Thermoclostridium stercorarium subsp. stercorarium DSM 8532: one gene and its partner. The protein of the gene in region 2 interacts with the protein of the main gene of each other region in a pairwise test. Links are inferred from orthologs where the notes say so. Each region holds a gene or a part of one and is shown on either strand. Other genes may lie near its edges. The genes, in order: recA and dprA.

Region 1 (15,346 bases), 750 kb from region 2 along the record:
TAAGACCTTTTTTCATAATTGATACCTCCTTCAGATTATGATAAAGGCCCTTAAAAATTTAAAAACCTTTCCCACAAGCGCAAGGAAAGGCACATAATTGCAGTACGTCACTGCAGACCGTAGCGGGGCCCATCGCTCGTAGTACCCGTCACACCTATTACAGGCAGGTCTTCTGACTTGGAATCATCGGATGCATTCGCCTTCCCATCTTTCGACAGTGGCATTGTGAATGCACCCTCATCCTCACAGCGGCGTGACCGTCCGGGATTTTCACCCGGTTCCCTATTAAGTGCTGTACGCACACCTGCAATACATATATTGATTTGTCATTTTATCATGTAAGCTGTAAAATTTTAATTTTATTATAAATAAAATGTCACCGCATGTAAACCATTGTTTCTAATTTTTTACCATTGAATATACAAGCCAGATTAAAAGCGGGAGAAAATAAAATACGGCAATCAGTATCCAAATGTATGCAAGACGCCTGTTCTGAAAATTTTCCGCCGCATTTTCCATTTCTTTCGCGGTGGCGTCATCACTTTCACCGGTATTCTTATCGTTTATAAGCTCCAAAGCATCTTTGTAACATTCTTCCGGAACATAAATATCCACGCCGTAAATATTCATTCCCATGGATATATTAAGATATCCGCCGGCTTCTCTATGTTTTTTCAGAACCGGTATGCCATAGGCATCCAGCAGGGATTTGTACACGTCATATTCACGCTCATCCGCTGCCGTTAGCAAATACACTTCCCTGTTCTGTTTTTGTTTTCTGTCATACGGTACCGTTTTCATAAATTTCACCTGCAAATGCAGTTTTTTCAATATAATTACAAATTATACACGGCGTATGCGTGAAGGCACGAACTTTTTCATTAAAACCCCCGAAGTGTATAAAATAAGGCATTTAACGGGCAGCATTATCAAAGATTTGACAATGCGCGTAAATACAAGCACTTTGAAAGCCTCACCCGTCATAATGCTCAGCCATACCGGGTTTAGCACTAAATCTACAACAGGGGTTATCGTAACGACAGCAGCAATAACCCGTTTCAGCGTAATTTCCTTTTTATAGAAAAACATGCCATACATAAAACCAACAATAAAAGCATTTAAGGTAAAGCCCGGAAAAAACGGTCCCACCGGGTTTATAGCCCAGCCTATCACATCGCCAAGGGCTCCGGTTAACCCGCCTGCTACAGGGCCAAACAGCATCGCCGCCCATGCTACCGGCATAAAAGTAAAGCTGATTCTGAGCTGATTGGGGATAATGTAAATTCTGAGCAGTGAAAGGACTCCGTAGATAGCTATAAATAATGCCACCAAAACCAGGGAATAAACATCTTTCAGAAAAGAAAAAACATCTTTTTTTTCCATAAAAAAACCTCCTCATGAATAGCTTTTCTTTCCGGCCGTCGGTTTCCCGGCGACCTAACGAGGTAGATAAATTTGCTACATGAAGAGGATTTCATCCCTCATGTAGCAGCGGGATGCGGCGCCTGTACCGCAAGCCTTCCGGCTTTTCGTCCGGGTGTCAACTCCCCGTTCACCCGGCACTTAACGCACAAACGCCTACTCTGCTAACGAGAGACCCGTTATTAAATTTATTACCTCATTATTTGCGTCAATTATAAAACTTTTATTTTCACTTTTCAATACACAAAATGTATAAATTGTCGCCTAAAAGCAAAAAGTGATTTCCGCAAAAAAACGGAAATCACTTTTAAAACCAGAATGGTTTTATTCTTCCATTGTTTCAAGCATTTCTCTCAGTGTGTTCTTAATAATGTCATTTGAAAATCCTTTATGAGCCAGAAAGAATTTTATTTTCATCTGTATCTCGGGATCGGTGATATCATATTTTCCAAATTTCCTTTTTGCAAGGCGATAGGCAATAAGGGATTCGTCAACTTCGAATTCGGACAGTACTTCCTCTATAATACCGGGCTCAACTCCCTTTCTTTCAAGTTCATAAGCCAATGCCTTTTTAGACTTCGGTTTCAGTTTTAGGCGGTCGGAAATATACTTGCTGGCGAAAATTCTGTCGTTTATGTATCCCATTGATTTTAGCTCCAGTACCGCATTTTCCACCACAGTTTCATCAAAACCAAGCCGTATAAGTTTCGTCCTGATTTCATATTCTGTTTTTTCCCTTACTGCAAGCATTCTCAGTGCGCGCTGCTTTGCAAGCCTGACATTAATCTCTTCCCGGATCTTTTTTACTTCTTCAGGAGTTATTTCCTGTTTTTCATACAGATTCAGCCTGAAATATTCTTCTTCCGGAATGGAAAAGGCATAGGAATTATCTATGTAAATCTGTATCATTCCAGGATTGTTTTTATGTTTTATCGCAGCGGTAATTGTCATCTCAACCTCACCCTGTTTTTTGTAGAAATTATACCATATGTAAACAAACCCCCGCAAACTTACAAAACTCCAATAAAAAAAGCTTGTCTTAAAGACAAACTTTTTTGCCTGCGGTCAATAAAAGCTCAGGTAATATCGTTTATTTTACACCTCATCATCATCCGCCGCGTGGGATCCTATGCTCTGTATAAAAGCTTTGTCATACTGAGCGCGGATTTTGGCTTCTATTTCCCTGCAAATTTCAGGATTCTCCTTCAGGAACTTTTTAACGTTTTCACGTCCCTGACCAAGCCGCTGGTCATTATAGGAAAACCAGGCACCGCTTTTCTTGATAATATCCAGTTGGACAGCTATGTCCAAAACATTTCCTTCTTTAGAAATACCTTCACCGTAAATTATGTCAAACTCAGCCTCTTTGAACGGAGGAGCCACCTTGTTTTTGACAATCTTAACCCTCGTCCTGTTTCCTACCGGTTCGCCGCCTTCTTTCAACGTTTCGACTTTTCTGACATCCATGCGTATGGAAGCATAAAACTTCAAGGCTCGTCCTCCAGGCGTAACTTCGGGATTTCCAAACATAACGCCTACCTTTTCACGTAACTGGTTGATGAAAATGGCAACTGTTCTGGACTTGCTTATGACACCCGATAGTTTTCTCAACGCCTGCGACATCAGCCTTGCCTGCAACCCCACATACTGTTCTCCCATTTCACCGTCTATTTCGGCCTTCGGAACAAGCGCCGCAACCGAATCTATAACAATAACGTCTATGGCTCCGCTGCGTACCAATGCCTCCGCGATTTCAAGCGCCTGTTCACCTGTATCGGGTTGTGAAACAATAAGGTTTTCTATATTTACTCCCAGCGCTTTTGCATAAACCGGATCCAGCGCGTGCTCGGCATCTATAAAAGCTGCTTCGCCGCCGGCTTTTTGTGCCTCTGCTATTACATGCAACGCAACGGTGGTTTTACCTGATGACTCAGGACCGAAAATTTCAACAATTCGTCCTCTTGGCAGACCGCCGACCCCCAAAGCGATATCCAGCCCCAATGCGCCGGTTGGTATTACATCAATATTCATATGGGCGGCTTCACCAAGCTTCATTATGGCGCCCTTCCCAAACTGTTTCTCTATCTGGCTGAAAACCATCTCAAGAGCCTTTTTCTTTTCCTCACTTGCCATAATATAACCTCCCATTGGAGGCAAAAGAACTGCTCCCAGCCCTTTCGCCGAACATCTGTTCTTTATTATAATGTATATTTATATAAAAATCAATAGGATTCCATTAGTTATTGTAAAATTTTTCAGAAGTTGATTAACTGCAGAATATATACACTATATAAATAAAAAATGCCCCCACTTTTCCGGGGGACAAATTAACAAGTCAAATTCAAATCATCCTTTTAAACCGGTAGTTGCTATGCCTTCAACAAGATATTTCTGGAAGAATATAAACACCATTATAAGCGGCAAAAGCGATATTGTACCCATTGCCATCATTGCGCCCCAATCAGAAGAACCTGCCGGATCCGAAAACATTCTGAGCGCCAGCGGAACCGTATAAAGTCTCGGTTGATTCAAATACAAAAGTGCTGCAAAGAAGTCATCCCATCTCCAGCAGAATGAAAAAATCGTTGAAGTAATAATCGCAGGTCTCATCAAAGGCAGAATAATCCTGAAAAATATGGAAAAACGGTTGCAACCGTCAATTTTTGCCGACTGATCAAGTTCCGCCGGTATTCCCTGAATAAACTGTATCATCAGAAAGATAAAAAACGGCTGTCCAAGAAACTGTGGAACAATGATAGGAAGATAAGTGTTAACCCATCCCAGCCTGTGGAATAAAACAAATTGCGGAACCATCAAGACTTGATAAGGCAGCATCATTGTAATAAGCATCACAGCAAACCAAAATTTTTTACCTTTAAATTTAATCCTTGCGAGTCCGTAAGCAACCAGTGCCGATGAAGCTACTGCGCCAATGGTGGAAATAATACTCACTATAAGCGAATTTTCGATAAAATGCCCGAAAGTTAACGTACCAAAACCATTCCAGCCATTTACATAGTTCTCAAATCTGAAAGTTTTCGGAATCAAAGAAGCAGTCAGACTAAATATCTCATGATTATTCTTGAAGGATGCAAAAAACATCCAGATTATCGGATATAGCATAAATAGGCCGAATATGCTTACAAAAAAATGGTAAACTGCATTCAAGACGATTGCCCTTTTTTTCACGAACATTATTCCTCCTTAGACTCATAATAAACCCATGATGAAGACGTCTTAAAAGCCAATGCCGTCAAAGCACCGATAATAACCAGCATAAACCAAGCCATAGCCGATCCGTAGCCCATACGATAATATCCAAAGGCCTGCTGATACAGGTACAAGGCATACAGCAGCAAACTGTCAAGAGGCGCTCCCGATCCGTTGGAAATAATAAAAGTCTGTGTAAATGTCATAAATCCTGTTATCGTTTGCATAACAAGATTAAAAAATATAACCGGTGAAAGCATGGGTAACGTAATTTTGAAAAATTTCTGCACGGGTTTTGCACCATCTACATCAGCCGCTTCATAATAAGTTCTTGGTATTTGTTTCAATCCCGCAAGAAAAATCAGCATGGATGATCCGAATTGCCATACTGCCAATAAAATAAGCGTTAATAAAGCCGTATCAGGATTACCTATCCAGTTGGTATCCGAATAGATTCCAAAAAGCCTCAATATGGCATTGACCGCTCCGGTATCGCTGAATATTCTTTTCCACAGTACTGAAACAGCCACACTTCCTCCAAGAAGAGACGGTATATAATAAACGGCCCGGTAAAGTCCGGTTAATTTCGTTGTTTTCGAAAGAATCATGGCTACCAGTAATGCAAAAATCAGTCGCAGCGGCACCGAAACAACTACATAAAGGCATGTAATCCCGAAAGAATGCCAGAATTTCGGATCTTCAATAAACATCTCCTTATAATTTTCCAACCCTATAAACCTGGGTGATGAAAGGAGATCATAACGGGTAAAAGAAAAATAGAAAGATGAAATAATCGGATAAAGCGTAAAAGCGAGAAAGCCGATAACAAACGGCAGGATAAATATATACCCGACCACATTGTCATTGTCAGTTATTTTCCCGAGTTTCCTTTCTTTTTTTGACTGCGCTGTGTTCATATTTCAGTTTACCCCTTTGTTTTTTATGATCACGAAACTATAATTCTTAAACCAACTTTACCTTAAGATAAGTATTTTATCGCCGGCTATTATTCTGTTACAGACATAATAGCCGGCTTACCCTAAACTACCCGATTGAACCTGAGGTATTACTCTCCTTTGGCAAGAATTTCATTTGCTTCTTTCATAAACTGTTCTGCCGCGCTCTTCGGATCAAGCTTTCCAAAGGCAACCTGATCAAACAGGTTTTTCGTAAGAGTCTTAACCTGGCTTGCAGCAGAAGGATCAGGAGGATCTATCGGGCTGGTAATTTTATCAACATTGTTAACTTTATTTATGTATTCAAAAGTTTTTGCCACAGCTTCAGAAACGTCATTCTCAATTCCATCCCTTACCTTTCCGGCCACAGGCACGCCGCGTTCTGCAAGCAGAATCTTGTTGGCCCCCAGATCATTTATAAAGAAACTAACGAATTTTACTGCTTCGTCTTTATTCTGGGAACTTTGAGTTACAGAGAAGAAACACGAAGGTTTATTATACAGTCCCATCTTTTCTGAACTTTCTTTACTCAAGGGCAGACTTATCAATTCAACATCTCTTCCGGCGGCATTAGCTACAGCAACAAACTGGTTACTCCAGCCCGAACCCATGAAGGCCTCACCTTTCGTGAACGGTAAATCTTCTATAGCCGTACCTGTCGGAATCTTATCAGGCGAGATATATACTCCTGATTTCGTCAACTCATATACAAGACTGAAAACAAATTCCGGAATTGAAGAATCTGTAAAACCGAGGGATTTTTTATCTTCACTGTACATTGAATATCCTTTTTGTCTTGCGATATATTCTATCAGGAACTGCGGATCGGTATGGAACAGCGATTCAGCTTGTTTGCCTGTGGCTTCATGAACCTTTGTTAAAATATTCTTATAATCATCCCACGTCCATGACGAATCCGGAGGATTCACACCTGCCGCTTCAAACACCGCAGGATCATAATACAAACTCAGCACATTAGACCCGAGCGGAATACCGTACAGGCCGTCATTAATTCTTCCGCTTGCAAGAATACTTTCACTGATATCAGATACGTCCAGCAATCGGTTTTCGGTATATGGCTTCAGGTCTAAAAGCAGGTTTTTGCTTACATACTGATCTATATAGGCATAGTCCATCTGAATGACATCCGGCAGGCTGTTTGCTGATGCCTGCGTTGCGAGCTTCTGCCAGTAGCCGCTCCAGTCGACATATTCCCCTTGCAGTGTTACATTTGGATTTTTCTCATGATAAAGATCCATAACCTTCAGTGTACCTTCGTTCCTGGTCTGATTTCCCCACCACGCAATTCTAAGTTCTATATTTTTGGTCCCTTCATCTTTTGCCTTTTCATCCGAACCTCCAGGAGCAGTAGTTACCGTTGAACTGCTCTGGTCGCTCTGAACGGAACCGCCGCATCCCGCCAAAGTTAAAACCAGCATAAGCACTGCAAGTATAATCACCGCAGTCTTTTTCATTTTACTCATCTCCTTTGTTTTTTTTGTTTTTATAGCACCAGGTGCGATTATATTTTAGAAAGGATTGATAAATCATTTAATAAAAAAAAACGTCAAATTTGTTTAAAAAATAGTGTTTGTTATAGCTTTTCAGACATTCGAAAACGGAGGGGGGGTAATCGACGATAAGTGGTATTCAGTGCTTTTTTTAATTTTTCGGCCGATTTATATATTCCGTAGGGGTAAGTCCTGTATACTTTTTAAATACATGGCTGAAATATTGTGGATTGTCTCCAAGTCCTACTTTTTCGGCTACTTCGTATACTTTGTCGTTCTGATAAAGATCCAGCAGTTCCTTTGCTTTTTCCATTCTGATTCTCATAACGAACTGGGAAAATTTTTCGCCTGTTTCCCTATTGAAAAGCTTTCCGAGATACCCTTCATTCATGAACAATTTATTTTTCGCGAGCCATTTAAGGCTCAGATTATTATTGTCAATATTTTCATATATTAGTTTTATCATCTTTTTTACAATATGATTATGCCTTCTTATAATACCATTGTAATTTTCCTGACTGAGCCTCTCAGCAGTTTCCGTAATATATTTCTGGATCTGATCAATAGTGTCCATTTTCCCGATTTTCAAAATTCCTTTGGAATTTATTTCCGTCTCAGGATTCCGGTGCTGACGAATTAGCGACAGATAGAGTTCCATACAATATGTTTTCGCCACACTTACATTTATTTTACTACTTCTTAATTTATCAAAGAATTTGCCTATTTCGTCCTTTACTTCTTCTGTATTTCCGCTTTTTACCGCTATATTAATTTTATCATAATTGAAAATGAGGTCTTTAAGTTCGTAATTACAACCTTTTTCTGTATCTTCCCTGATATCATTCTTTGTTATAATTATTCCTTCACCTAAATAAAATGTGTACTTCAAGCATTCGAGCGCATCCTTATATGCATACGGGATATCTTCAAAGTTCACAGCATCACTGTATGAAACGGTTATTTCCCTTCTGTCATAGTAGCAGTAAAAAATTTTTACGGTATTAATAAATTCAATTATCTTTTCAATACTGACATCATTAACCAGAACCAGCACCCGTTCATCAATTATCGTGCTAAAATATACCATTTCATTTCCGCCATGCTCGTTGATGGTATTACTTAAAGCCAGAACTTCAGCAAATGAGTAATTCCCCTCCAGCTGAAACAGTATTAGCCTCATCTTTTTCCTATCAATTTTAAGCAGATCGCAGTAATAATCCATTTCTTCTGTGGTGTATGGCCTGTCCATAATAAAGTCACGCAAAAACTGTTCTTTTACAAGTGGCAGAACTTTTTCAAGCTTTTCCTGATTCCGTCTTAAGAACTCGTTGTATCTCTTTTTTTTCTCCAGTTCACTGTGAACATCACTCAGTGCTTCCATAATTTGGTTTTCATTACACGGTTTAAGCAGATAATGCCGTACTCCGTATTTCATCGCCTCATTTGCATAATCAAATTCTCCGTACCCTGACAATACGACAAAAATTGTTTCCGGATAATCCTTTTTCACTTCCGCCATCAATTCAAGTCCGTTAAGTGCAGGCATTTTTATATCTGTAATAACCACTTCCGGCTTATATGTCTTTATCATATGCAATGCCTCAATTCCGCTTTCAGCCGCTCCAATCAGCTCGAACCCACAATTTTTCCAATTAATTAACGACGCTATTCCCTCCCTGATAATCCGTTCGTCGTCAACCAGCAGCACCTTGTACATCCACGTCCCCCCTTGTATACGGAATAGTAACTCGAACTTTCGTACCCCTTCCAACTTCACTGGAAATGTGAACCCCGTACCGGTTGCCAAAAAGAAGTTTTATCCTGTCATCAATATTTTTCAGCCCAATTCCAAATCCGTTCGGCTTTATTTGTCCCTCATTCATTTTTTTTACTGTCTCCGGATCAATCCCGGGACCGTTGTCTTCAATAGTGATATCCAAAAAATCGGGCATCTGAACAAAAGAAACCCTTATACAGCAAGTTCCCAACATTTTCTCAAGACCATAATTGATCGAATTTTCCACAATGGGTTGCAGTGTCAGTTTAGGTATTTTTAGATCCTTCAGTGTATCAGGAACATACAGTTGGAAGTCCAGTTTCTTATCATAACGGAACTTTTGTATGACGATATAGCTTTCAAGAAGCCTTATTTCTTCTTCCAGCCGTATAACACTTTCCTTGCTAATAGCTCCTCTGAGAAGGGTTCCCAATGCCTCAACCATTCTGGATATATCTTCCTGGTGATTTACTTTTGCCATCCAATTTATAGTTTCCAGCGTATTATACAGAAAATGAGGATTAATTTGAGCCTGTAATGCCCTCAGTTGGGCATCTTTCAATACGATTTGCTTAATATAGTTTTCCTCAATCAGTGCATCAATTTTCCTAATCATAATTTCAAAATCACGATGCAGCTGGCCGATCTCATCATGCCTTTCCGGCTCGGTAAACGCATTATCGGGTATCTTAAAGTTTCCGCTCTCGATCTGCTTTATCTCCTGCGTCAGTATTTCCAATGGTCTTGTCAGATTCCATGCAAGCTTTCTCCCTGCGATAATTGTCAATAAAAAAATAAGAAAATACACAAGCAATACAATTGTTCTCATAAATATCAAACTTTTAAAAATCTTATCATACGGAATAATACTGACATATGTCCAACCGGTATAGTCCGAGACGTTATGCGCCAAAAAAAGTTTCTCGCCGTTTATTTTCTTTATTTCATATCCGGAATCCGATTTAAAAGTCATCATGTCTATTTCATTATCCGATAATTCTTTGGAGGAGAAAATCAAACCTTCTTCTGATATAATTGCAAGTATCGGCTCGTTGTCTTTGGATGAGGATAGATATTCATTTGCTATGTCTCCGATGTCGTACCTTATAATTACCGTTCCCATGTATTCCAAACTAAGTGCATGAATTTTGCGGATAATTCTTGCAATCATAATACAATTTTCATCATCCGGGGGTTTTAATATAACGCTCTTACCCTCAGCCGCAACAGCCTTTTCAATGACAAGATTTTTAACCTTTTCGTCAATTCCGAAAGGGGAAGCTCCGCGGTTATACTGCCGATTCTGCGTATCTACAAAACTAACGCTCTGTATATTGTTGTCCTGAAATGAATATGTCACCAATTGCTCTAAAAGTTTACTTAAGTGTTCACTCCTATTATAATCGGAAGAAGCATGCATCATCATATTTGCATTTTCCTGTATATTGGAATCAGTGGCAATATTATAGGTTAATGTTTCAATCTCCCTTATCTTTTTTTCTATGCTGGTTGTGGACAGATTCAAGACCTGTGCCGCCTGGGAATACACCAGACCGTTATAAATATTAAATGTAACCTGCATGATGAGAATACCTATGGATAAAGCAATGAAAACCTCTACAAACAGAATGATGAATATTTTTTTTCTAATCTTCAGATTCCGGATTATTGACTTAAAATTTTCATAATACTTTTTGAATCTCAAAAAATAGCCCGCTGTATTACAACAGTCATTTTCCTGCTTTATGTCCGGCATTCAGGTGCCCCCCTTATTAAACCCTAACACATTAAAGGGCGGAAGAGACATGGAATAAGACAGCTAATTCTCTTATTCACATATAATCATAAAAAGACTGTTTGTTGTTTTTTACCCACCATTATTATAGTCGTTCACTCTAAATCATTCAATATTGCTGATAACTGCAATAAGATTATAAAAAAACAAAAGGTCTATCTTTTTTCTCAAGTTTTCAAACAATTCTTTTCTTAATATTCTTTATCCTGAATCTCACATTTTTACCCTTCGTTAAGAATTTTGCAGCATGTAAGATCACAGAAGCCAGAATTTTTCTGATCTCATCAATTTTAAGCCAAACAGAGGTTACAATAAAAACCAGAAAGGCAGGAATAATTCTTGCGCATAACGACAGTATTTCCAATATTTTCCTTCCCACTGAAAAACTTTCAGCGGTGGGAAAGGGAATTATAAGCTTGCAAATCCATAACGTAATGCCTGATATTACCGTAACTACCGCAGTTTTTGCAAGGAATGTGATATTCTCCGGAATAAGCTCAATCCCGGTTTTTCTGGAGAACATAATAATCAGAAGAAAAGCGTTAATCATCACCGTAATGACGTAGGCCATGGCAGTTCCTATGGCGCCGTAGTCGGTATAATTCACAAAATATAAATTGGCGCATATATTTACTCCTATTGTCCCCAAACCTACAAGCAAGGGCACGCGGGTATTCTGTATGGAATAAAATGCGCGGTTAAGGATAACAACAACCGACTGGAACAGCAATGCAGGAGCATATGCCAGAAGAGCCAGGCCGTTCATTATCACTTCATAGTTCGACATATATCCCCATTTAAACAATATCTGCATTATTTCCCTGTTGAGAACAATTAAAACCATGGTACTGGGAATGCATAACGCCATTACCGTCCTTAATCCAGTATTTAAAACCCGTTTGTAATTCTCTTTTTCTTCCAGGGCATACTGGGATGACAGCGTGGGTAGCATTGCTACGCCAAGGCTCTGGGCAAAAATGCCGAGCGGCAGTTGCCATGTCCGGTTTGCATTATTCATCATTGTCACACTGTTCTGCGCAAACCGGGTGGAAAAACTTCTTGATATGATGGCGTTAACCTGAACAACCGCCGATGCTGCAAGGGACGGAATGGCGAGCTTTATAAGTCTGATGAAAGTTTCATCCTTCAAATACAGTTTAGGTCTGTAAAGCCTGAAATGTTCCCATATACATAACAGCTGCACTAAAAAATAAATAAATGAACTTATCATTACCCCTACGGTAGTAAGCTCCACGCTTCTTGCCCCAAAAGCAATAATGCTAAGCATGACGCACAAATTATACAAGACAGGGCCAAAGGAAGCCGCGGCAAATCTGTTGTAGGCATTCAGAATCCCGTTGCACTGTCCCGCAAGCATCATAAAAAGGGAGGACGGCAAAAGGATCCTCGTAAGCTTTACAACCAGGTTGAACTTTTCGGTTCCCGGTTCATATCCTATAGCTACAAGGCTTACAAACGCAGGCGTGAAAACATAAAAAATAATACTTAATAAAAAGAATGAAATGATTGTTATGTTCAGAAAGGTTCCTACAGCTTTCCATCCGTCTTTTTCGTTGCCCTTTGAAATGCTGGATGACAGTATCGGAATTATTGCAGCCGCAATAGCACCGCCTACCAGAAGCTCAAAGGTAAGGTCCGGAAGGGAAAACGCTACGAGGAACTCATCCGAATATCCTTTAGGCGACATTATGTTTTTAATCAGTACCGTGCGTAAAAAACCTGTTATCCTGCTGAGAAATGTCGCAAACATAACCAGCGCGGCAGTTCTTGACAGGCGTTTTTCTTCACCAGTTCCCAATCCGCAGTCCTCCTTCTTATCTCTGCTCCATGCCGAGTATCAGCCTTCTGAGCATATCCAGTGCATTCAGGCATGAATCATTTCTGATCCGTTCCCTGTTTCCCGACAGCTGAAGCTTTTTGCATACAATATTATCATTAACGTATGCCGCAATATAAACAAGGCCCACAGGCTTTTCTTCCGTGCCACCTCCCGGTCCTGCAATTCCGGTTATTGCAACGCCTGCCGACGCTCCGGTTTTATTTTTCAGCCCGGTAACCATTTCCACCGCAGTCTCTCGGCTTACCGCACCGTATTTATTGAGCGTATCCCATGAAACCCCTAAATCCTCAGCCTTTGCCCGGTTTGAATATGTGACGTAACCGCGCTCAAAAACCTCGGACGAACCCGGAATATCGGTAATTTTACCCGCCAGGAGGCCTCCCGTGCAGGACTCTGCCGTTGCCAAAACCAGCCTGTTCTCTTTTAGAAGGTTAAATACTACCTTTTCCAACGGTTCTCCGTCCTCAGAATAGACAAAGTCCCCCAGCCTTGATTTAATTTCGCCAACCACAGGGCTCAGCAACGCCGCAGCCTCGTCATGATTCGAACAGCAGGCCGTAACCCTTATTGTAACTTCGCCCTGTGAAGCATATGGAGCTATCGTCGGGTTACTCTGATTTTCAATTAAATCCATCAGCCGGGTTTCAATATCCGATTCCCCTATGCCGAAAATTTTCAGCATTTTTGATACAAGCATTATTCCAGTTTTCTGCCTAAGATAATTGAAAACCGTTTCGTCAAACATCGGCTGCATTTCTTTCGGCGGTCCGGGAAGCATTATAACCATCTTTCCGCCGTCTTCTATTATGCAGCCGGGAGCCGTCCCGTTCGGGTTGGGAATTACAATGGAATTCTCAGGCAAATACGCCTGTTTAATGTTTATCTCCGACATTTTCCTGTTTCTTTTTTCAAAATAATTTTTGATTTTTTCAAGAATATCCTCATGAAGGACAAGGTTTCGGTTTAACGCCCTCGAAATTGTCTCTTTCGTAAGGTCGTCCTTTGTGGGTCCGAGACCTCCTGTGGTAATAACGATATCCGAACGGCTCAGTGCTCTTTTCAGCGTTTCTTCCAGCCTTCCGGCATTATCGCCGACAACGGTATGAAAATATACGTTTATTCCCAGTTCCGCAAGCCTTCTTGATATATACTGGGCATTTGTATTCGCAATCTGACCCATTAAAATCTCGGTTCCCACCGCAAGTATTTCGGCTGTCATAGATAATCACCTTCTATGTGCATTGTTTCATTGCCGTATTAAATCATGCATATTTTCTTTATTTCACTCCAGACTTCGGAATAACCCATTTTCCTGGTTGCTGAAACAGGAATGACCGGAACGCCCGGCGCCAAATCCAAAGTCCGGCGTATTTCGTTAATAAGCCTTTGATGATGTGATCTGGAAACTTTGTCGGCCTTTGTTGCAACAATAATATGGGGTTTTCCCATTGTGATTATCCAACGGTACATGATTTCGTCCAGTTCAGTCGGCAGATGCCTGATATCCACCAGCATTATAATACCACACAGCTGGCTTCGATTGTTCAGATAAGTTTCAACAATTTTTTCCCACCTTTTCCTTTCACTTTCCGAAACCTTTGCATAACCGTAGCCCGGAAGATCAACCAAAATCAGCTTGTTTTCAACATTAAAAAAATTAATCACCCTTGTTTTTCCGGGAGTATTCCCCACTTTTGCAAGGGATTTCGATTTTGTAAGAAAGTTGATCAGTGAAGACTTTCCCACGTTTGATCTTCCAACCATGGCTATTTCGGGAAGGTTTCCGTTCGGATATCCTTCGGGACTCACCGCAGTAGCGATATGTTCAGCATTTTTAACGTTCATACCCTGATGTCACCCCAAATCCTTTCCTATCCTGCATTCTGCTTTTTTCTCAAATCCATACCCTTTTTTATCATTTCCCTTGCAAGTTTGGCGGTATTTGCACTTTCGTCACCGCTTAAAAGCCTTGCCACTTCTTTTTCCCTGCCTGCGCCGTCCAGCTTTTCCACCCTCGCAACGGTTCTTTCACCTATCGTTTCCTTGCTTATTCTGTAATGAGCCTTGGCAAGGCTTGCAATCTGCGCATGGTGCGTTATACATATCACCTGGTGTTTTGCCGAAATTTCAAGCAGCTTTTCACCTACTTTCAGAGCCGCTTTTCCGCTTACACCTGTATCAATTTCGTCAAATATCAGTACGCCGGTTTCATCAACGTCGGCGAGAATGGTTTTAATGGCAAGCATTATTCGCGCCATTTCGCCGCCCGAAGCAATTTTGCTCAATGGTTTTAACCCTTCCCCGGGGTTTGGAGAGATAAGAAATTCTATTGCGTCAAGTCCGTTTTCGGTATAATTCCGTGAATCGTCAAATCTTACTTCTACCAAAAACTCGGCTTTTGGCATTTCTAAATCCTTAAGCTGTTCGGTAATTTTGACTTTTAGTTCTTCTGCAGCCTTAACCCTCATATTATGTATATTTTGAGCTTTTTTATACAAAAGATCATCCAGCTCGTTTTTTTGCCTGCGCAGTTCGGCAAGCCGGCCTTCCACGTCAGATACCTCTTCCAGCTTTTTCTTCGCGTCTTCCATGTACAGGATAATCTCTTCCACGGTGTTTCCGTATTTTCTTTTCAGATTTTCAATAAGCGCAAGCCTTTCCTCCACTTCCTGCTGCAGCGCAGGATCGTAATTTATTTCCTCCCTCTTATTCCTTATTTTTCTCGCTATTTCCTCAAGCCTGTCAGAAATTTCCACAAGGGTTTCGGATATTGTTCCGAAATCGGGATCAAGATCGGCAATATTGTTCAGTGCC
Region 2 (15,391 bases):
AGAATTATTTCCTCCGCATTCGTGACTGTTTCAACCTTATCTTCCCGATTTGTCGTGGTTAGTTTAATAATGTCCTTTAACTCGCCAAAGTCTGGCGAAGGTACGTTAAGTTTAAAAAGGAACCTGTCCATCTGCGCTTCAGGTAAAGGATATGTACCTTCCATTTCTATTGGGTTCTGTGTTGCAAGCACAAAAAACGGTTCAGGAAGTTTATACGTGGTGTTTGCCACAGTCACGGTTTTCTCCTGCATTGCCTGAAGCATCGCGCTTTGTGTTTTCGGTGTTGCACGGTTTATTTCATCTGCCAGCACTATATTGCTGAAAATAGGGCCGGGCTGAAACCGAAACATTTCCTCCACGCTTTCCCTGTCGATAATGTTTGTTCCAGTAACATCGGCAGGCATAAGGTCCGGTGTAAACTGAATGCGCGAGAACTTAAGCCCCATGACTTTTCCGAGTACATTGACAAGCCTTGTTTTTCCAAGACCGGGCATCCCTTCAAGGAGTACGTTTCCCCCTGCCAGCATACACATTAAAACCTGCCTGATAATTTCCTTCTGCCCTATTATATGCTTTGAAACTTCCGATTCAATTTTTGAAACCGTTTCCATCACCTTTTCAAATGTACCATTTTCGTTCTGCACTCTTAATCCTCCCTGACATGTAAATTTTATTCCAGTGAACTGAAATAAGACTTTACAAGTTCCTTCATTCCCGCAGGTATGTCAAGCCGGTCCATTGTCTGAACCGCTTTCTCCCTGTATCTTCCCAATACTTCCCGGTACGGTATCATTTGTCCATTTTTTACGGGACCGAATGAATCGGTATAAGTACTGCTTCCCGAATCAAGCTTCCGCCCGGAAACCGTAATCTCATTTCCGTCTCCGCCAAGCCGTTCAGGAACATAAATCATCTTATATTCTTCCACTTTTCCCGGCTCGGTTTTGTTTCCTGATGCCTGTTGCCCCGCCGCTGAATACCCTGCGTCCGAGCTTGATAAACCAGTACCGGCGCCTGCTCCTGATTCGCCGTCTCCCGAACCGTCTCCGCTTCCTCCCTGGTTTTTGTTTCTGTTTCCGTTACCGCTGCCCGCATTATTCCTTTCTCTGTTTTCTGCCGGGTTCCTGCCTTCGCTGCCGCTTTTGTCCCCTTTCACGCCTGCATCAGGATTACTGCCGCCGTTACCTGATATACCCCCATTTCGTGAGCCGTTTGCGTTTCCGTCTCCTGCCTGGCCCTGCGTACCTGTTGTATTGCCTGAAGCTATCCTGCTGTCAACCGCAGATATTGCTTTCCGGGCATCTTTCAAGATTCCGCCGATATTGTCAAGAGTGTTTTCAAAGCCTTCCTGTCCCAGCGCATTTTTTTCGGCCTGCCGGATGAGCTCCAGTAAACTTTCGATTAATTCACTTCCGTTTATATTTTGTGATTCTGCTTCCGACACAAGGTTCTGAAGCGATTCTGCAAGCATTGAATCATCATCCATATTCATCGCAGCCTGCCCCAATATCTCGCTCAATTCCTTTACAATCTCTTCATTCTCCAGTTCCTGCTTCAGCCTGTCAATTGCTTCCTTCAGCGCTTTTTCATCTTTATCTTTCAGCGCTTCCGCGAGATCCTTTGTAAGCGGCATATTACCAAGAAGGTTTTCCAGCGTATTCAAGTCTTTTAGAGGTTCCTGTTTCTTAAGTTTCTCCAGCTGATTCTCCATCTGTGTCAGTGCTTTAAGTGCATCCTCCTCAGACTTTGCTTTGCTGAATTCTTCGTCCAGCTTTTCTATGGCTTCCTCCAGTTGTTTCATCTGTTCATCGCTTATACTCGGGTTTTTTTGTTTCTGCTCCTCAATTTCATCCTCAATTGCCTTTTTTGCCTCATTCATCCGCTCGGTCAAAGCCTCTCTCACTCTTGTCTCATTAAATGTCTTTCCGGGAACGAATGTCAGCAAAAACGCTGCAGCTATAATACAAACAGGGGTTATATATAGTTTCCTGTCAATTTTTATTTTATAGGCGGAAGCAGGATTTACGTTTTCAAGCGCCCTTTTCGTGTCCTGTCTTTGAAGCTCGGCTATTTCCGAATCATCATCCAGGAGGTACCAAGCGGTGATAACCCTTTCTTCCAAACCGAGACTGTCAGCCGTCATTATGACCTGTTTTTTAGAAGGCATAAAAAACAAAGACGTTAAAACTGCCGCAAAAAAGCTTATTCCCAGTATTACAAGCATTTTATGCCTCACAAAGGGAATAACCGTAAAACGGGAAACAATAACCAGAAGCAATGATATGAACCCCGAGATTGTAAAAGCCGATAAAAATATTTTTGCGGCTTTGTAAAAATATATTTTTATTTTCAGCGGCCTTAACGCCGTCAGGATAAATTTCTCATCCATATAATCACCAATCCATGCCCGGGTTTGCAGAATTATTTTTTTCTCCTAACCGGATTTAATATCAGCGTACTTAAAATTATAAGAAGAACCGACACTATAATGCTGAAAAGCCCGTTTGCAATCCATGGTTTAAAAAATCTCAGTATTCCCGTTTCCTGGGCAAGATAACCGTCTATATACGCAGCCGCTTGTCCCCACAGATCAAACCCCCTGTAATCGACGCCGCCGAAATAGAATGAAGTATAACCAAACACCGGTGAGGGAAAAAGAATTGACAAAATCTCCGTATAAGTGGGAGCATAGCTGTATCCTGCGCTGTACTTTATCGACATATGCAGCAGGTACAGGAAAAACGGGCCGAAGGTCACCGTGCCCAAAAACAGGTATGTTGATATAATGGCGGTGATATTCCTTTTAAATAAAGTTGAAAAAAACACGCCGCTGCTTGCAACAAAAAACGCCGTTAAAACATAAAACAGGGTAAGCTTCGCTATATCCTCAATCCCAATTCCGCCGAAGAAAAATACCACACCCAGGACAGGCAATGACGCTATGAACAGGAGCATTGTATAAGCAATGGATATGACAATTTTGCCAATGACAATTTTTCTTGGCGGAGTTTTGGTTACAAGCATCAAAGGTTTGCCTTTCGCGCTCACCGCTTATGGACGTTGCCGTTATTGCAGGTACCGTGACAAAAAGCAACGCAAACTGAAATACCAACAGGATGTTATATGCATTTACCGCCATCCGCGGGCTGTAATTAACAATGCCATATGGGTAAAACATGTCATAGGCGGTAAAATACAGTAACATTATAATAGACAGCAGAATTATATAGCAGCTTATAAGAACGGGTGCCCTCCACCCACGCAGTTTTGTTTTCATATCTTTCTGCAAAACAGGATTAATTCTCATCTCCGTTACCCCTTTCGGTAAGTTTCATGAAAACCGATTCCAGGGAGCTTTCCTGCGGGTGGAATGAAATAACGGGTATTTCATTCATTACGAGTTTCTTTAAAATTCCCGCGTAAGCGTCTTTTTCACAGTTCACCTTTATTTCCAATTCATCTGCAAAAGAACTGATTTCCTTAACTTCAGGCATTTCCATAAGAATTTTTACCGCTTCTTCCTCCCTGTCCGCCACCCGGATTTTAATTACCCCCGCCTGTGACAGTTTTTCGGTTATTTCTTTCACCGATCCGCTTGCAACCAGGCGCCCGGAGTCTATTATTCCAATAGATGTACAAAGCTCGGCCAATTCGGGCAGAATGTGCGAGCTGATCAAAACCGTTTTGCCCATTGAACGAAGTTCTTTCAGTATTTCTTTCATTTCAACCCTTGCCCGTGGATCAAGCCCTGAAGCCGGTTCGTCAAGTATAAGGAATTCAGGGTTGTGAATAAGGCTCCTGGCAAGGCACAGTCTCTGCTTCATTCCCCTCGACAGCGTATCCACATAAGCTTCCTTTTTATCGGACAAACGGACAAGCTCCAACAGCGAATCGGTCAGTTCCCTGCATTTTGCGCCGTAGATTCCCTGCAAACCGGCATAGAAAGCCATATATTCCGTTACCTTAAGGTCATCATATACGCCGAAAAAGTCAGGCATATAGCCTATCCGTTCCTTAACCTTCAAAGGTTCCTTTGCAGTGTCAATGCCGTCAATTAAAACCCTTCCCGATGTGGGGGCAAGAAGCCCTGCAATTATACGCATGGTTGTGGTTTTTCCGGCACCGTTTGCGCCCACGAACCCGTAAATTTCGCCTCTCGGTATTTCCATGCACAATCTGTCCACTGCAACCGTGCTGTTGAATTTTTTCGTAAGGTTTTCAACCACCACCATCATCGGGATACCCCCTTTATATATATTTCGGGCATTGTGAGCTCCTCTTCATAATATGAATATACTCCTTCCTGTGGCCTGCCCAGTTCCGTTACACTGATTTTCATCCGTACTTCGTTACCCAAACCGATGTACCGTGATATATCATTAACGGTTATTGTTTTGCTGAAAATACTGTCATTATCGGTATCGGACTTTATTTCCTCCCATGTTTTTGACAACACATTGTACAGGTAAAACTCGTATTTATTGGTCAGAACCTGTATACGCGCCGTAGAATCCTGACTCATGCGGTATTTAATACTCAGTGGTATTTGCTTTTCAGTGTGAAGGCGCATTTCATTTACAGTTATATTCTCCGGAAGCACAAACTCAAATACCAGATCCCCAACGCCGTTTATAGTCACGCTGTTATTGCTTCCAACCCATGCAATGTTATTTTCCTGGTACATACTGGGAATTATTATTCCCGCAGGTATTTCTACTTCCTGCCCCGGCTCAAACTTCAACGAGGATTTAATTATAAACAGATTTTTATTATATTTCTGCGGCTCTCCGTTATTTACGGTCAGGCCATAATCAAATTCCTGTTCATTCATTGCCAGCAGCGTAAAATCAGGCCTTCCCACATTGCTATTATATACATAATAAACAAATTGCTCAAAAAGATTCCGTTTTTGGATAAGTTCGGCAAAATTTTCAGGATATTCTTTCGGAGTACTGTACCATGTATGCCCATACATCGCATCGAGATACTCTTCGGGCTGTTTGTATACGTTCTCCCCGTCAAGAGGTATGTCCAAAGTTACGGAATCCCCCGCAACAATGTCACCTACACGGACGAAATTGTTTCCTATGACAAGCACCGCATCAAGCAAATCGTATGGGGTGGAATTTGAAATAAGTCCTCTGAGTCTGCCGTCTTTTATCGTAATATCATTAAGGATATTCCCGTCAAACGGTATGGTTTTCTTCGCATAAAGAACCTTGGGCGTCCAAAGCGGAGCATCATACTGTTCCAGTTTAACATTTTCACCAATTGTAAACTTGGCGACAACCTGATTTGCGTTTCCTGCTGCATACAGATCATTATCCTGTTCGGTAAAAGGCTGCTGTATGCCGTTGTTTTCATTGTACTCAATTGTCAGCGTGCCCCTCCGGTTATTAAACACCCCTATTGCAGACAGCACACTGGCTTCACTTGAACCGGACTCTGCTTCAATCACCGATGCGGTATTCACAACGGCGGTATTATACCGGGTTTTATAACCGAACAGGTACATAAATGAAAGAAACAGAACCGACAGCAGCGGAATAAGCCCCCATGCCCAATCCCTTTTGTCCTTGACTTTAAGGATGATATACAGGACAGGACCTACGACGATAACATATACCCCCAGTATTATGAACATCAATTTGAAGGGAGGCACTTTATCAAACGGAACATTGGCCGTGAGTTCCCGCATATTAAAGCTCTGACTTGTATAATTACCGGTATAGCCATTACCGTATACCGACGTAAAACCCGCTCCTGTATACTTGAAAATATTTTCCATTAATGTGGTCTTGTAATGCCATGATGCGAAAGGCTCAACAGTGGGATCAAAGGTCAGAACAACAACTGTTCCCTTTCCCTTCGTGTATTTTACGGCAACGGGATTATTATCATCTCCCAAGATCACATAAGGATCCTTAACCTCTGTTTTACTGTTTTCAGAAATAAGTTTTCCCTTTGCCAGTTTAAGGTCTATTCCGTCTGCATCCCTTCCCGTAAACCTTTCAATAATATCAGAGGTCTGAACGTCTTCAATTCCTGTCACTGAAAAGGGCTTAAGGCTTTCAGGAAGGCCGTTGTATACCTTTTGCCATGAAATCCCCGTACCAATTACTAAAAGCCCGCCTGCCTCAACCCATTTTTCAAGGGCTGAAATTTGCAAATCATTTAAAAGGGAAGTGTCATATTTGCTTATTATAAAAATATTAAAACCATTCATTATCTTACTGCTGTCCGGAAAAGAACCGTAATCAAGGGAAACTACCACCGCTTCATGTTTCTGGTAATAGTCATCCTGCGTCAATGGCAACGACGAAACTGACGTTACTCCTGCCGGCATTGGCGGGTTTATTTTCTCCATTACGCCATTATCCACAGCAACCGGAACAGTGTCCCCGTTCAGCCAGTTAAAGGCATCGCCGTCCTCGGACAAAACCCCAATCTGCATAACGTTCGCCGAAAGAAGTCTTTTAAAACTGCAGGTTGTCTCTGCAAGCACCCTGTTCTTTTCAGTAAGCCTTATCTCAATATCTCTGTCTGCCGTAAACACAGGAACTTCAAAACTTACTTCCTGCTCAATGCCTGCAATAAGCTCAACCGGTTTTGAAAAAATTACTCTCCTTTGCCGGTAGGTATTTACCTCAACCTCAATTTCCCCCGATATATTTCTTTTAGCTGAGGAAACCCTGACAGTAACCGGAGACCATGCACCCAATTTCGCAATACCGCCAAATCCGCCCTCAGCTTCTATAACAATATCGTCCACCGCGGGTTTGGCATATACTCCGGTATAATTTGCCCATATTAATTCAAAAACACAAATTAAAACCACAAGTATCAAACAAAAGCGTCTTATCTTCTGCAAGAACAACAACCCCTTAAAAAGATTTTCTTTTGAATCCGTATTTTTACAACAAGACTTTTTATTTCAAATATAATTGACGTAATAAATAAAAAAAAGTTTCAAAAATAAAAAAGAATTACTGTAATGTTAGTAAATCAAATTTCAATGCTATACCTTCCACCCGGTTCGCGTCTGACAAGTCCTTTCATTTCAAGGCTCAGGAGAATACTGTACAGCAGAGGCATATCAACCGCCATTTTCCTTTGAATTTCGTCAATACCCAGGGTTTCAGCCGCGAGAAGCTCTAAAACATCCCTTTCGTCGTCAGTAAGTTCGTAATTGTGTTTCATATTTTTACCAAAATTCAAATCAAATATGTTTTTTACTTTAAAATGTTCATACCAGCGGAGCTCGTCAAGTATATCCCGGACAGAGGTCACAAGTTTTGCACCGTCCTGTATTAATTTATTCGTTCCTCTACTGTTCACACTGACTATATTACCTGGTAACGCATATACATCCCTGCCCTGTTCAAGGGCCAGTTGAGCGGTTATCAGCGAACCGCTTCTCTCACCTGCTTCAACCACCAGCACTCCAACAGACATTCCGCTCACAATTCTGTTTCTTACAGGAAAATGATGCGGTGCAGGTTCAACACCAGGCGGATATTCGGAAATTACCGCACCTGTTTCTATGATCTGATCCATTAATTTTTTATTTTCCGGAGGATAAACCACATCCAGACCGCATCCCAAAACAGCAACCGTCCTGCCGTTAGCCGCCAGCGCCCCAGTGTGCGCCGCCGTATCTATTCCCCTCGCCATACCGCTTATTATGCAGATACCGCACTGTGCAAGTTCACCGGATAATTTCTTTGCCTGGCTTATTCCGTATCCGGATGCTTTTCTTGAACCAACAACGGCAATCGCCAGTTCATCTGCACGCAGTTTTCCCTTAACATAAAGGCATATTGGCGGATCACAGATATTTTTCAGTATTTCGGGGTAATCTCCGCTGTCAAGTGTTACGACATTTATATGTTTCCTGTCTATCTCCTCTATGGTTCTATCCACCGTTTTTCTGTATTCTTCGGACAATATTGCTTCAATGTTATCACGGTTTAACAAGCCTGTCTTTGCAAGTTCAACGGCATCGGCGGCGTAAATTTCAGCCGGGCTTTCAAAAACTTTTAACAGTTCGGCTTTCTTTCTCGTGGTTATTCCTTTCAGATTTGCAAACCACACCCATTCTTTCAGTTCCGGATTCATACCGGCCTCCTACACATACAGATTTCTGTCCAGTATCCTGTACTGTATGGCTTCTGAAATATGAACGGTTCTGATATTTTCTGCCCCTTCCAAATCGGCTATTGTTCTTGCCACTTTCAGGATTTTGTCATGGGAACGGGCGGTAAGCCCCAGAGACGAAAAGGCTTGTCTCAACAGTTCCGATTCTTCCTTGCCCAGCCTGCAGTGTTTTCTCACCATCGCCGAAGTCATCTGGGCATTACAGTATATGCCTGTATTTGCAAAGCGTTTTCTCTGTATTTCCCTTGCGTTATTTACCCTTTTGCGTATCTCCTTTGAAGGCTCGGATTTAGTTTCATCAGCCAGATCACTGTATTTCACAGTCGGCACATCCACCTGAATGTCAATCCTGTCCAGTAACGGTCCCGAAAGTTTTCCCAAATAGCTTTTAACTTCCTGCGGCGTACAGGTGCATTCCCTTGTTTCGTCAAGGTAAAAACCGCACCTGCACGGGTTTGCCGCGGCAATCAGCGTTGTTTTGCATGGATATGTAATTGAAGCGTTTATCCTTGAAATATGAACAATCCCGTCTTCAAGAGGCTGCCTCAGAACTTCCAGAGTATTCTTCCCAAACTCGGGCAATTCATCAAGAAAAAGTACTCCCAAATGCGCCAGGCTTACTTCTCCCGGTCTTGGGATTCTCCCTCCCCCAACAAGCGAAACAGGGCTTATGGTATGATGAGGTGCCCTAAACGGCCTTTTTGTAATAAGAGATGAATCGGAAGGCAGTAAACCCGCCACACTGTAAATTTTGGTAATTTCAACGGCCTCTTCAAAAGTCAAATCCGGAAGAATTGACGGCATTCTTCGGGCAAGCATTGTTTTCCCCGAGCCGGGGCTTCCAATCATTAGAAGATTATGCCCGCCTGCTGCTGCAACTTCCAGCGCCCTTTTGACATGTTCCTGCCCCTTCACATCGGCAAAGTCTGGCTGGTTTTCGTCGTCATCACAGAGTAACAGGTCGTTCTGGCTTTCAACGGCAGGCAAATTAATTTCACCTTTTAAATGCAGCACCAGTTCGGAAAGTTTCTTTACCGGTATTACTTTTATACCCTTAACCACCGACGCTTCTTTCGCATTTTCATAAGGGGTGTATACAAATTCAAATCCCTTTTCCTTTGCTGTTATTGTTTTGGGCAGAACACCGTAAACCGGCCTTACCGTTCCGTCCAGAGAAAGTTCGCCCAGTAAAACACTATTTAAAAGAGAGGGTTCAGGTATAATTCCGGTTGCCGCAAGAATCCCTGCGGCCATCGGTAAGTCATACGACGTTCCTTCTTTTTTCAGATCAGCCGGCGCAAGATTAATGGTAATCCTGCGGGATGGAAATTCAAAACCCGAATTCTTTATTGCAGCCCTTACCCGTTCTTTTGCTTCCTTTACGGCCATGTCCCCAAGGCCGACTATCTCAAATGCCGGCAGTCCGTTGCTTATGTAAGTTTCCACCGAAACCATGTATCCGTCAATACCTAACAATCCGCATGTGTTAACCTTGCTAAGCATACTCAAAACCTTTTCGTTTTTCAAAATTTTTAAAAGCAGGAACACTCTTGAAAACATTTAACTGAATTACATAAAAATATATAAATAAACCAAATTCGCTAAATTTTATCAGTTAAACCTTTTATCAACTATTATATTGTTTTTCTCGGAATTATTCAACAGTTTAAGTCAAGTATCAAGAATACGTAAGTTTTTTGTTTTCAGCTTATAATAATTACGTAAAATTCACTAAAAATTCATGATGAAAAAAATTATTTATTTTTTAACTTTTCTATATTTCCCGCAATATAAAACTGTGTTGTAAGAATACTTATACTTGGGTATATTAAAATCAATAAAAAATGCATTGGCATTTTATGTAAAACTGATATAAGAGGTGCGTCAAATGTCCATTATACAGGAACAAGGCCCATTTAAAATAATTGTTTCGGGAGATTCAATATCCAAAGGAATTGTATATGACGAAACCAAAAATAAATACACGATACTTGAGGAAAACTATGTGGAGCTTCTTCGGGATAAACTGAACGCCATGGTTTACAACGCCTCCCGTTTCGGCAGCACACTCATCAAGGGTATCCAAAAACTTAAAAACAGTATTTTCAGTGAAAAACCCGACATAGTGCTTATTGAATACGGCGGGAATGACTGTGATTTCAACTGGGATGAAATTGCCAGAAATCCTGACGGCACACATTTGCCACGAACAGATTTTCAGACATTTGAAAATGTTCTTAGGGATGCAATAGATTTTGTGAGGAGAAATAAAAGTATTCCTGTATTAATGAATCTTCCGCCATTGAATGCAGACAAATATTTCAACTGGATCAGCAAGAGTAATCCCGTTGCCAAAGAGAATATCCTTAAATGGCTGGGCAGTGTTACAAAAATTTACTGGTGGCAGGAACGGTATAACTCAGTGATTCAGAAAATTGCGGACGAGACAAAAACGGTATGCATAGATATAAGGGAAGCGTTTCTTCGGTTTCCCGACTTTACAACACTGCTATGCATAGACGGAATTCATCCGAACAGAGACGGACACAAGGTAATAGCCAATAAAATAGTTGAGTTTTTAAACGGAAGGTATAATTTTCTTTTAAAAAATCATCTTTTACCTGCTTCGGATGCAAACACCGAACAGACCTCATGCTTACTACTTTCTAAGCCACAGAAGATATAAAGGGAATACAACACAGATAACGGCTAATATAAAAAGAGATATACCACCTTTTTTGTTTTCCCTGAAAGTCCATACACCATAGCTGACGGTGTATATTCCCGCCCATAAAAGCATGATTACGACAATAAGCACCGCAAAAGTATTCATCCGATTCCCCCTTTCAGATAATTCCCGGTATTTGCTTTACCATTATTCCCGAGCGTCTGATTTTAATCTCCACGTTAACATTAAACTGCGCTTTTTCATACTTTTCCGGCCAGTTGAATTTTATCCAGTCTTCCCAGTATAAAAAAGTCTTTTTCAAATATTTCCCCAAAAAACATATGTCGCTGTTAAGTTCATCCCGGGTTTTCTCAAGAAATAAAACAACTTTTTCCCTAATATATTCTGATGCATATTTTTCCAATTTTTTCAGCCCTTCGCCCGTTGAATAGTCGTTTCTTCCGGTTATCGCCAATATATCCCCTTCCAGCGAAACTTTTATATCCACCACCGGTATGTTCTCTTTAATTTTTACACTGATTTCAGGCTTTCTTGCCTGGCCAAGCCTTAAAGTGATATAATCCCTGTTTTCCGCTATATCAGTACTTTCATTGAAATCAGGCAGTGTAAAATACATTTCTCCAAGTTTGCCCGATACCACAAGATAATAGAATGTTTCCAGGCCGGTCAGCTCCCCCACCATTTTATCCCCTCTGAAAACAGCGGACCCCATCTGCCGGACCTTATTTTCATATACGACAGGTATCTCTCCGACAGTGTAATCCCCTTCCAGAATCCCATTCCGGTTTCTGCTTGAAATCATTTCAGCCAAATCTTTCGTTTCCTGAATCCGGGAAACGTCAAGTAAAAGCGCCACAGCCTCCTCATACGTGCTCTCCATTTTGGAATAAAATTCCTCAATTGTGCATCCGTTTGAAAAACCTGTGTAGGCAAAGGATTCCATAATCAGTTCAAAATGCTTGGAGGGATTAAATTCAAGAAGCGGCTTGCTTGATTTAAGGAATTCCTCGGCACTGCCCTTAGTTATACCCAAATAGGTATCGGGTCTGAATTCCCTGAAACGGATAAATGTGTTTATGATCTTTTCTATCCCCTGTTCAGCCAAGTCCTTTGATATTACAATCAGCTTAGCGTGGGCGAAATTGACGCGTTTGCTTATAAGTGAATTTATAACGTTAATTCCTCCAAGTATTGTAGGCGCCGCGACTGTTACAATATTAGTGGATTTTTCAATTTCTCCCGGTTCGGGGCCGACACCCACCGCTATAGGCACAGCAAGCAAAAGGGTAATTATCAGATTATCTTCAGGCCCCTTATCCAGCCCCATTGCCACGACGTAGGCCAAATCATCCGGCTCGGAGGCATCAAAGCAGCCGCTTATGAAAATCATTGGAATGATCATACACAGAATTAACAATTTCTTAATTCTCCATATCATTTTTCCCGACCTCTTTTCTTCTCATTAACCAGTCCCTCAATGATGCTACGGCAAGCAATATAACCGGAAAAATAAGGGAAATTACCCATGAGAAGCTGCGGTAAATTTCCATTTCCGCCTGAAGCGTGGAATATAAATTTTCGGGTACAAGACTTAAAGTGAAAACAAGAATCATGAAGGGCACTATAAGCGGTTTTCTGTATTTAAGATTAAAAGCCCTCTGAAAAATATAAGTAATAAAATACAGGCATGAACTTAAATACAGAAACGCACATGACGCCCATATCAATATAAACGCGGCTTCTATGCGGGTGAAAAACCTTCCTATCTTAATTGATCTCGCCATCTGGTATACGGGAAGAAAAAACTCTGTGGAAGTGGGATACTGGTATACCATAAGATAGCACAGTGTGGACAGCACAAGAAAAAGCCCGGCAAAAAATATTCCGTACCGCCCTACTTCCCCGTACCTTTCTTTCTTTTTCAGAAACGGCATTAAAAAAAATATGGCAACCACTTCGGAAAAGTAGGACAGGTTTATTATACCCTTCAGGGCTATTGCTTTAATTCCCAGCCCCAGCCATGGCGAAAGCCTGGTCACGTCATACCTGGGAATATTGAATAAAAGTATCAATATAAACGCCAGCGCCAAAAGCGGTATAGCCAAAACATGCAGCCTCCCTATCGCTTCAATGCCAAAATAGGCTCCAACCACCATTCCTACGGCAAATATCAGCAGAACAATACTGACGGGTGTGGTTGTAAGGCTGATGACTTTTATATCTTCGGCAAACTGTCTGAGAACAAGCGATGTTACATACATGAACTGGGCGAGATAAATAATGCCAAAAATAATCCTTCCCGGCTCACCCAAAGCCTTTTCGCTTATGTCCAGAAGGTCTTTCCCTGTAAATTTTTCATACAACCGGGTTATTAGCAAATAAATCAGGTATACTGCCACGGAATCCAGAAAAATCATAAGCCATGCCGCACTTCCTGCGTCCTCCGACGCAGTTCTCGGAAAGTCAAGTATAATTTTGGTAGAAAGCAAATTGAGTATAACACATGCTGCCTCAAAATTACCGATCGTTGTCCTCTTCTCCATCCACTTCCACCCCCTTCTCCGACTTTACCCACTTTCTACTTATAAAAGGCTGCTGCTTGACATCTTTCGGGTTAATAAAGTCCGGCCTGTCTTCTTCTTTCCAAAGCGGCGCCCTGAATATGGTATTGGTTCTTCTGCCTGTTGTTTTCGGTGCAAACGGGGCAAGGAACGGAACACCAAAAGATTTTGCGTTTATCAGCAGCAGAAAATGTATGAAAACGCCAAGGCTTATTCCCAAAAGGCCGGCAAAACCTGCAAGGAGGATATATATAAAACGCATCGCACGGAATGAATATCCCAGGGAAAAATCAGGAATGGCAAATGATCCGATTCCCGTAACGGCTACTATTATTATAAGGAACGGGCTTACAAGGTTCGCCGAAACAGCAGCCTGACCAAGAATTAAACCGCCTACAATGCTCAGTGTAGGACCTATCGGGCCGGGTATTCTTATACCCGCTTCGCGGATAAGCTCGAAGGCTATTTCCATGATAAAAAGGCTTACAATTGTCGGGAAAGGAACCTTTTCCCGTGATGACGCAATAGCGAGCAGCAAATCAGTAGGGAGCATTTCCTGATGGAAATTGGTTATTGCCAGGTATACCGCCGGAAGAAAGAGTGTAATCAATATCCCCATAATTCTTATAAGTCTCAGTAAAGTGGAATAAGGATACCTTAAATAATAATCCTCCGGTGAGTGAATAAGATTGAAAAAGGTTACCGGAATTACAATTACAAAAGGACTTCCGTGCACAATTATCGCAACGCGTCCTTCGCCCAGATAGGCTGCCACCCTGTCTGGTCGTTCGGTTAAAAGCATTTGCGGTGCCGGAAGATAAGTATCATCTTCAAGAAACTGTTCCAGTTCCCCTGCATCGCGCAAATATGCGATTTTTATGCTTTTGAGCCTTTTTCGTACCTCATCCACAAGCCTGCTGTTTGCCAGATTTTTTATATAGACAATACTGCACGGTGTTTTGCTTCTTTCACCCACCAAAACGTCTTCTACAATCAGGTTTTCATCTTTAAGTATTTTCCTGAGGAGGGCCGAATTGGCCCTGTGGGATTCTATGAAAGATTCCCTCGGTCCGCGTATGTTCAGTTCCGACGTTGGCTTTTCAACATTTCTGTGTTCCCATCCCTTAACATCCGCGCCAAAGGCCACATCAAGTCCGTCAATGAATATCCCTGCACCACCGAAATTAATTTCGTCAATAACTTCCTGGTATGTTTCACACACTTTAATCTGGTTCTGCGGAATCAAATGGTCATGAATAATGTCTTTAACCGGCCTGTCTTCGGTGTCCATGGGCATTACCGACAAAGTCATCAGCGGAACGAGAATATTGTTGTTGACCAGCGAATTGTCAACAAGACCGTCAAAAAAGCAGACGAAGGCCGGATATACCTTGTCTTTTACACGCACTTTAAACTCACGTATTTTAAAGTCTCCGTTTATATCGGCGCTGTACCTTTCTTTTATAACTTCAAGACATGTACTTAATGAACTGCTTATAGTGTCGTCCTTTTTATCTTTTTTCTTTTCCCTGTCATCCGCACTATTCCTGGCGGATAATGAAACGGGTTTCGTTATTCTTTTTTTCCTATCGGATTTTTTCTGTTCCCCTTCCTGTTTGCCCTTGCCGTCATCTTCGCTGTCTCCGGCCGCTACACCGTCATCACTGTTTTCGGTGTCCAGCGGCTGATTTTCAAAATCATCAAGGACGAAAGGATTTTTTTCCTTTTCGGGCTTAAACAGAAAAATTGATTTCAGATAGGAAGTTATACCTTTCAAAAAACACCCTCCCTGAAAGTAAGTCTTGAATTAGTTTTAGCACTGAATACAAATGTTATACTGGATTTAACCAAGCGTATAGGTATTTTTTCAAACTTTCAGAGGAAGGGAAATTACCTTTTCAAACGGGTTTTTATGAGAGGAATGATTGTGTTGACTGATAAAATAATTATAAAACTATTGATAATTTAAATATTTCCGTGTATA

The links.
Region 1: the proteins of dprA (region 2) and recA interact in binary tests that used the Bacillus subtilis proteins (3 or more experiments, as listed by UniProt). The link is inferred for Thermoclostridium stercorarium subsp. stercorarium DSM 8532 from one-to-one orthologs.

What each region holds. Positions count from the first base shown.
Region 1 is NC_020134.1:2,420,911-2,436,256, forward strand. What follows is about bases 1,537-4,409. They hold recA (recombinase RecA), read right to left. Parts: upstream 3,556-4,409; coding sequence 2,518-3,555; downstream 1,537-2,517. Other genes in these bases: CST_RS10445 (regulatory protein RecX), read right to left, coding at 1,747-2,430; CST_RS10455 (carbohydrate ABC transporter permease), read right to left, coding at 3,769-4,409. In the rest of the region: CST_RS10430 (ABC transporter substrate-binding protein), read right to left, coding at 1-16; CST_RS10435 (putative signal transducing protein), read right to left, coding at 400-801; CST_RS10440 (folate family ECF transporter S component), read right to left, coding at 844-1,383; more of CST_RS10455, read right to left, coding at 4,410-4,617; CST_RS10460 (carbohydrate ABC transporter permease), read right to left, coding at 4,617-5,549; CST_RS10465 (ABC transporter substrate-binding protein), read right to left, coding at 5,699-7,063; CST_RS10470 (response regulator transcription factor), read right to left, coding at 7,251-8,816; CST_RS10475 (sensor histidine kinase), read right to left, coding at 8,794-10,632; murein biosynthesis integral membrane protein MurJ, read right to left, coding at 10,847-12,490; CST_RS10485 (competence/damage-inducible protein A), read right to left, coding at 12,507-13,751; yihA (ribosome biogenesis GTP-binding protein YihA/YsxC), read right to left, coding at 13,790-14,377; DNA repair protein RecN, read right to left, coding at 14,404-15,346. UniProt on the Bacillus subtilis protein: Multifunctional protein involved in homologous recombination, DNA repair and competence.
Region 2 is NC_020134.1:1,663,510-1,678,900, forward strand. What follows is about bases 6,063-8,980. They hold dprA (DNA-processing protein DprA), read right to left. Parts: upstream 8,119-8,980; coding sequence 7,006-8,118; downstream 6,063-7,005. Other genes in these bases: CST_RS07270 (hypothetical protein), read right to left, coding at 6,063-6,871; CST_RS07280 (YifB family Mg chelatase-like AAA ATPase), read right to left, coding at 8,128-8,980. In the rest of the region: CST_RS07245 (AAA family ATPase), read right to left, coding at 1-644; CST_RS07250 (reticulon family protein), read right to left, coding at 671-2,389; CST_RS07255 (hypothetical protein), read right to left, coding at 2,422-3,048; CST_RS07265 (ABC transporter ATP-binding protein), read right to left, coding at 3,297-4,232; more of CST_RS07270, read right to left, coding at 4,232-6,062; more of CST_RS07280, read right to left, coding at 8,981-9,660; CST_RS07285 (SGNH/GDSL hydrolase family protein), read left to right, coding at 10,046-10,843; CST_RS13520 (hypothetical protein), read right to left, coding at 10,817-10,990; CST_RS07290 (Ger(x)C family spore germination protein), read right to left, coding at 11,004-12,284; CST_RS07295 (GerAB/ArcD/ProY family transporter), read right to left, coding at 12,268-13,389; CST_RS07300 (spore germination protein), read right to left, coding at 13,364-15,184. UniProt on the Bacillus subtilis protein: Protein that helps load RecA onto ssDNA during transformation. Binds cooperatively to circular ssDNA, is able to bridge different segments of DNA. Favors the loading of RecA onto SsbA- or SsbB-coated ssDNA and formation of RecA-DNA filaments.